DNA from 2 places in the Kitasatospora sp. NPDC057692 genome. Region 1 is predicted to be linked to the other one. Evidence: riboswitches for the same ligand, from Rfam matches in the RefSeq annotation. Region 1 holds a riboswitch; the other holds the start of a gene.

Region 1 (3,186 bases):
GTCTTCCAGGCGCCGAAGTCGTGCGCCTCCAGCTCCGCCAGGGTCATCGCGGACACCGTGCCCCGGCCGTCCGAGACCCGGCCGATCCGCCGGTCGTGCACGCAGACCAGCTGCCCGTCGGCGGTCACCCGCACGTCGCACTCCAGGGCGTCCGCGCCCTCGGTGAGCGCCCGGCGGTAGGCGGCGAGGGTGTGCTCGGGCAGGGCGAACGAGGAACCGCGGTGGGCGATCACCTGGACGGGCCGGGCGGTGCGGGCCGTCGCGGGCGAGACATCAGGGCTGGTCACGCCCTACACGATAGGCCGCGTACATGACGCGGAGGCGACGACCGCCCCAACCCGCGGGGCCGTCTCGCATCCGCGCCCGGGGCGCCGGGGCGGGTCAGCGCGCCTCGGTACCCCGGCCCCGGGTGAGCGGGGTGAGCGCCCAGGTGGCCAGCGCCGGCACCAGGAAGCCGAACAGCGAGGCCGAGGTCCACTCCTGCGGGGTGAAGTGCAGCGCCTCCTGCGCGGAGGTCCAGAGGTCCGTCCACCAGCCGGCCACCGCGGTCGGCGCGATCAGCTGGTAGGCGGCGAAGCCCAGCGCCCACGGCAGCAGCATCAGCCAGCGGGACGGCGCGTCGGCGGAGAGGTCCCAGCCGCGCCGCCCGGCGCCGAGGAAGTAGTCGACCGCCAGCACCGCGAACATCGGCACGAAGACCGAGCCGATCAGCCCCAGGAAGGCGTAGTAGGAGTCGGTGAACTCGGTGATCTGCAGCGCGAGCACGGTGATCAGCACACCGGTGCCGCCGGTCAGCACCCGGCGGTCGACCCGGGGCAGCAGGTTGTGGATCGACATCGCGGTCGAGTACACGTTCGCGAAGGACTGGTCGGTCTCGCGCAGCACCAGCACCAGCAGGAACAGCCAGCCGGCCCAGACGCCCAGGAAGGAGTCGAAGATCCGGGCGGGGTCGCCGTCCGCCTGGAGCAGCGCCATCAGCCCGAGCACGTAGCACCAGACCTGCGCCACCGTGTAGCCGGAGAAGCTGCCCCAGAACGCCGCGCGCGGGGTGCGCGAGTGCCGGGTGTAGTCGGCGGCGAGCGGGACGAAGGAGATCGACACCGCGATCATCGCGTCCGTCGCCGGCAGGAAGCCGTGCCAGTTGCCCGCGCCCGGGTCCGGGACGCCGTGCCGGCCGAGCTGGACGGTGAAGTACACCATCGCCACCGCCACCGCGACCGCGACGAAGCGCCGCAGCACCGCGATCGCGCCGAGCGGCCAGATGGTCAGCGCGGTGGTCACCGCGCCGGCCAGCACCACGAAGACCCAGCGGTAGCCCTCGGTGCCGACCACGGTCTGCGCGCCGAGCGCGATCGTCAGCAGCTCGTAGACGCCCCAGCCGATGCACTGGACGATGTTGAGCACCGTCGGCACGTAGGACAGCCGGGTGCCGAACAGGCCGCGCAGGTTCGCCATGGCGGGCGCGCCGGTGCGGGCGCCGATCAGCGCGGCCACGCCGAGCATCGCGGTGCCGACCGCGGTGCCGGCCACGATCGCGGTCACGGCGGCGGCCAGCGACAGCTCGCTGCCCTTGGCGCCGAGCACGGTCGCCGCGGTGGTGAAGCCGATCAGCGAGACGCCGAGGTTCATCCAGAGCGCGAAGTGGTCGCGGAAGCCCAGGGTGCGGGGCGGCTCGGTGTCCAGCACCAGCGGCGCCTCGGTGCGGGCCGCGGGCTCCAGTACGGCGGTGGCGGTGTGCACGGTGCTCCCTCCGGGGGAACCGGGGGCGGTGCCCGCGGCGTCCTGCTGCGGGGGGACGTGCGCGGACGCGGGCGCGCCCGAGGACGAGGATGACGAAGCGGACGGCATGGCCGATCTCTCCCTACGCCGGCATTACCCGGACAGGTTCCGGCGGTCTGCGCCCCCTCGACGGCCGTCCACGGGATCCGTGGCGTACGGTCGACCGGCGCACTCTCAGCCTGGTGGGTCCAAGCTCCCGCGTGTCAGTTCGGAGCGACAGGCTAGTCGCCGTCGGGGGGAACGCCAAGGCGGGCCGGGTCGGACGCGGCGCTGCGGCGGCCGTCGGGCCCGGCTAAGGATTCTTATGAGTTCTTCAGAAGGGTCCTTACGGCAATCGAATCGGGTGTGCGAAAAACTATGGTTGTTGGTCCTGTCAGCTATGGAGGTCGTCCGTGAGCACCGAGCGCGAGGTTGGGTCCACCGGGCCGCAGGGGGAGCAGCCCTCCGTCGGCCAGGGGGCGGTGGGTTCCGCTTCTGACGGTCCGGCGCAGCAGTCTGCGGCCGTCCCCGCCCCCGCAACGACGCCCGCGACCGACCGGTCCTCCCAGCCGGCCCCGGCCGCCGAGGGGGGCTCCGGCGGGTTCACTCCCACGCTGGCGTTCAGCAAGGTCGGCGCGCCGGAGCCGGCCGCCGCCCCGCCCGCCCCGGCCGCCGAGTCCGGGTACCTCGACGCCCCGCCGCCGGTCCTGCCGCCCGCCGCGCCCGCGGCTCCGGTCGCGCCGCCGGCCGCCCCGTACGGCGGCAACCCGTACGCCACCCCGGCCCCGGGCACGCCGGTCCCCCCGGCGCTCGCCGCGCACGACCCGTACGCCGCCCCGGGCGCCCCGCAGGGCCCGGGCGCGACCGGCCAGCACCACCACCCGTTCGGCGCCGGCCAGCCGCTCGGCGGCTGGGGCGCCCACGACATCACCCCCGGCGCGCCCGGGGCCCCCGGCGGTCCCGGCGGCCCGATCGGCTACCCGGGTGAGTACCCCGGCGCCCCCGTCCCCGGCGGCCCGCGCAAGAAGCGCGGCGGCCTGATCGCCCTGGTCGCGGCCGTCGCCCTGGTGGCCGGCGTGGCCGGCGGCGCGGTCGGCGTGGTCGTCGCGGACCGCGACGACCGCTCGGTGAGCGCCAAGGCCGACCGCAGCTCCACCACGGTCCAGGCCAACAACACCCAGAAGACCGAGCCCGCCCCGGGCTCGGTCGCCGGCATCGCGCAGAAGGCGCTGCCCAGCGTCGTCACCATCAAGGCCCAGGGCAACGGCGAGTCGGGCACCGGCACCGGCTTCGTCTTCGACACCGAGGGCCACATCCTCACCAACAACCACGTGGTCGCGCCCGCCTCCAGCGGCGGCAAGCTGACCGTCAAGTTCGCCGACGGCTCCTCCTACGGCGCCTCCGTGCTGGGCCGCGCCGAGGGCTACG
Region 2 (3,186 bases), on a different contig from region 1:
CACTCGGCGCGCGGCACCACGGCCTCGTTCAGGGCTGCGGCGACGCCGGAGTGCGCCTGGCTGAGGGTGGCGACCACCTCGGCGAGGGTGGTCGAGGCGGGCACCTCGCGGGGCTCGCCGTTGACGTTCAGGGGGATGTCGCTGGTGCGGGGGCTCATGCCGGGACCTTCGTGAATCGGGTGGGGGAGAACGGGCGGGCGAGCTCCGGCAGGGTGCCGGTGGCCAGGTACTCGGCCACCAGGTCGCCGGTGACGGGCGTCAGCAGGACGCCGTTGCGGTAGTGGCCGGTGGCGGCGACCAGGCCGGGCAGCGCGGTCGGGCCGAGCAGCGGCGCGTTGTCCGGGGAGCCGGGGCGCAGCCCGGCGCAGGTCTCCACCAGCGGCAGCTCGGTGATGCCGGGGACCAGCTCGTGCGCGTCGCGCAGCAGCTCGTACACCCCGCCGGCGGTGACCGTGGTGTCGTAGCCCTGCTCCTCGGTGGTCGCGCCGACCACCAGCTCGCCGTTCTCGCGCGGCACCAGGTAGACGTGGCCGCCGCGGACGACGGCCCGCACGTTGCGGGACAGGAACGGCCGGTACGCCTCGGGCACGCTCAGCCGCAGGACCTGGCCCTTGACCGGGCGGATCGCCGGCAGCACGCCCGGGGGCAGGCCGGGCAGCAGGTGGCTGCGCGAGCCGGCCGCGAGCACCACCGTGTCGGCGGTGACGCGCTCGCCGGCGGCCGACCGGACGCCGACGGCCCGGCCCCGCTCGACCAGCAGTTCGGCGGCCTCGGCGCGGTGCAGCACCGCACCCGCCCGCTCGCAGGCCCGCACCAGGGCGGAGGCCAGCCGGCGGCCGTCCACCTGGTGGTCGTCGGTGACGTGCAGGCCGCCGCGCACGCCCGGGGCGAGCATCGGCTCCAGCCGGCGGGCCTCGCGGCCGGTGAGCCACTGGGAGTCCAGGCCGAGCCGCTGGTGGAAGGCGTGCAGTTCGCGCAGTTCCGCGCGGTCGTCGGAGTCGAGGGCGACGGCGATCGTGCCGCACTGCCGGTAGCCGGTGTCGTGGCCGCCGCTCGCCTCGGTGAGCTCGGCCGCGAAGGCCGCGTAGCGCTCGTTGGAGGCCATCCCGAGGCGGAGCAGCGGCTCCTCGCCGTACTGGAGTTCGGTGACCGGCGCGAGCATGCCCGCCGCCACCTGGGCGGCGCCGCCGCCGTGCCGCGGGTCGACGACGACGACGCGCAGTCCGCGCTGGGCCGCCCGCCAGGCGACGGCGAGTCCGATGATCCCACCGCCGACGACCAGCACATCGGCGTGGGCGCCCGGTGCCGAGCGTGTCAAAGCTGCTCTCCCTTCGCCGGTATGACCCGGATCAGGTTCGGACGGTCGCAGGCCGTGCCAGCCCGCCTCTCAGCCCGGTCCGCCGGGCTCCCGTGATGGTGCCCCCACCTTAACTCCGGGGGGTGCGGCCCCTGAAGGTGCCTGCTGGGAGGCGCAAGGGGGCGGCCTAGGACCAGAGGCCCGGGACCGGGCTCAGTACAGTGACGGGCGTGGCTGAGCTGAACGGAACGGGACAGACGGATCGGGTGGTCGTGGTCGGCGCCGGGCTGGCCGGGGCGCAGTGCGCCGCGGTGCTGCGGCGCGACGGCTGGCAGGGGCGGATCACGCTGGTCGGCGAGGAGCCGCACGCGCCGTACGACCGGCCGCCGCTCTCCAAGGACGTCCTGCTCGGCAAGGCCGACAGCACCGCCCTCGACCTCGACTTCGCCGGGCTCGGCGTCGAGCTGCTCACCGGCCGCCGCGCCACCGGCCTCACCCCCGGCGGCCCCGGGGGCGCGGGCACGCTGCACACCGACGCCGGGGACGAGCCGTACGACGCGCTGGTGATCGCCACCGGCGCCGAGCCGCGCGCCCTGCCCGGCGCGGACCGCGCCCACCTGCTGCACACCCTGGACGACGCGCTGGCGCTGCGCGCCCTGCTCCGCCCCGGCCTGCGCCTGGTGCTGGTCGGCGCGGGCTGGATCGGCGCCGAGGTGGCGACCGCCGCCCGGGCGGCCGGCTGCGAGGTGACCGTCGTCGAGGCCGGTCCGGCGCCCGTCCCCGGCGCGCTGCCCGCCGAGGTCGGCCGGGCGATGGCCGCCTGGTACGCCGAGGCCGGCGTGGACCTGCGCTGCGGCACCGGCGTCGCCGCCGTCGAGCCGGGCGCGGTGCTGCTCGCCGACGGCTCCCGCCTGCCCGCCGACGAGGTGGTGGTCGGCATCGGCGCCCGCCCGGCCACCGGCTGGCTGGCCGGCACCGCGGTCGCCCTGGACGCGGCCGGCGCCGTCCTGGTCGACGAGCGGCTGCGCACCACCGCCCCGGGCGTGCTGGCGGCCGGCGACTGCGTCAGCTACCCCTCGGCGCGCTCCGGCACCCGGCTGACCGTCCAGCACTGGGACCACGCGCTGCAGTCCGGCGCGGCGGCGGCCGGCACCCTGCTCGGCACGGACGCGCCGCCGTACGACCCGGTGCAGTACTTCTGGTCCGAGCAGTTCGGGCGGATGGCGCAGTACGCCGGGCGGCACGGCGCGGACGACGAGCTGCTGTGGCGCGGCTCTCCGGGCGACGCCGGCTGGTCGGTGCTCTGGCTGCGCGACGGCGCCCTGCGCGCGCTGCTCGCGGTCGACCGGCCGCGCGACCTGACCCAGGGACGGCGGCTGATCGAGCGCGGCGCCGTCCTCGATCCGGCCCGCGCCGCCGACCCGGCGATCCCGCTGAAGTCGGCCCTGGCCGCCGGGTAGCGCCGCCGGGCGGCGGGCCCGGTTGGTGCGCGGCGGGCCGCCGAGGTGGCAGGCTGGTGCTTGTGAGTGAGATCGAAGCCAAGATTGAAGCCCTGGTTCCCGCGTGGCTGTACCTCCCCGACATCTCCGAGAAGTGGGGTCTGGTGGTCACCGAGGTCCGCAACATGGTCAAGAAGGGTGACCTGATCGCCGTCCGCCGCGGCCCCAACAAGTCGCTGCAGGTCCCGGCGGCGTTCATCGACGAGACCGGCCCGGTGAAGCACCTGATCGGCACGCTGACGGTGCTGCGCGACAGCGGCTTCAGCGACGACGAGATCCTGGTGTGGATGTTCACCGAGGACCCGTCGCTGCCCGGCACCCCGATGCAGGCGCTCTGGGAGAACCGGGCCACCGAGGTCAAGCGGCGCGCCCAGGCGATGGCGTGGTGAC

The links. Region 1 has a riboswitch for thiamine pyrophosphate ahead of ACFVFS_RS34280 (purine-cytosine permease family protein). Riboswitches for the same ligand answer to the same signal wherever they lie in the genome.
Region 2: it holds a riboswitch for thiamine pyrophosphate, as region 1 does, so the genes downstream of both, thiO (glycine oxidase ThiO) here and ACFVFS_RS34280 (purine-cytosine permease family protein) in region 1, are expected to answer to the same signal.

What each region holds. Positions count from the first base shown of each region.
Region 1 covers NZ_JBHVIV010000091.1:13,468-16,653, reverse strand. The annotation lists gene ACFVFS_RS34285 (glycerophosphodiester phosphodiesterase family protein) at 1-287, opposite strand, end outside; gene ACFVFS_RS34280 (purine-cytosine permease family protein) at 382-1,740, opposite strand; TPP riboswitch at 1,842-1,989, opposite strand; gene ACFVFS_RS34275 (trypsin-like peptidase domain-containing protein) at 2,172-3,186, shown strand, end outside.
Region 2 covers NZ_JBHVIV010000002.1:12,396-15,581, forward strand. The annotation lists gene thiS (sulfur carrier protein ThiS) at 1-158, opposite strand, end outside; gene thiO (glycine oxidase ThiO) at 155-1,318, opposite strand; TPP riboswitch at 1,310-1,422, opposite strand; gene ACFVFS_RS01190 (NAD(P)/FAD-dependent oxidoreductase) at 1,528-2,757, shown strand; gene ACFVFS_RS01195 (Rv2175c family DNA-binding protein) at 2,820-3,185, shown strand; gene thiE (thiamine phosphate synthase) at 3,182-3,186, shown strand, end outside.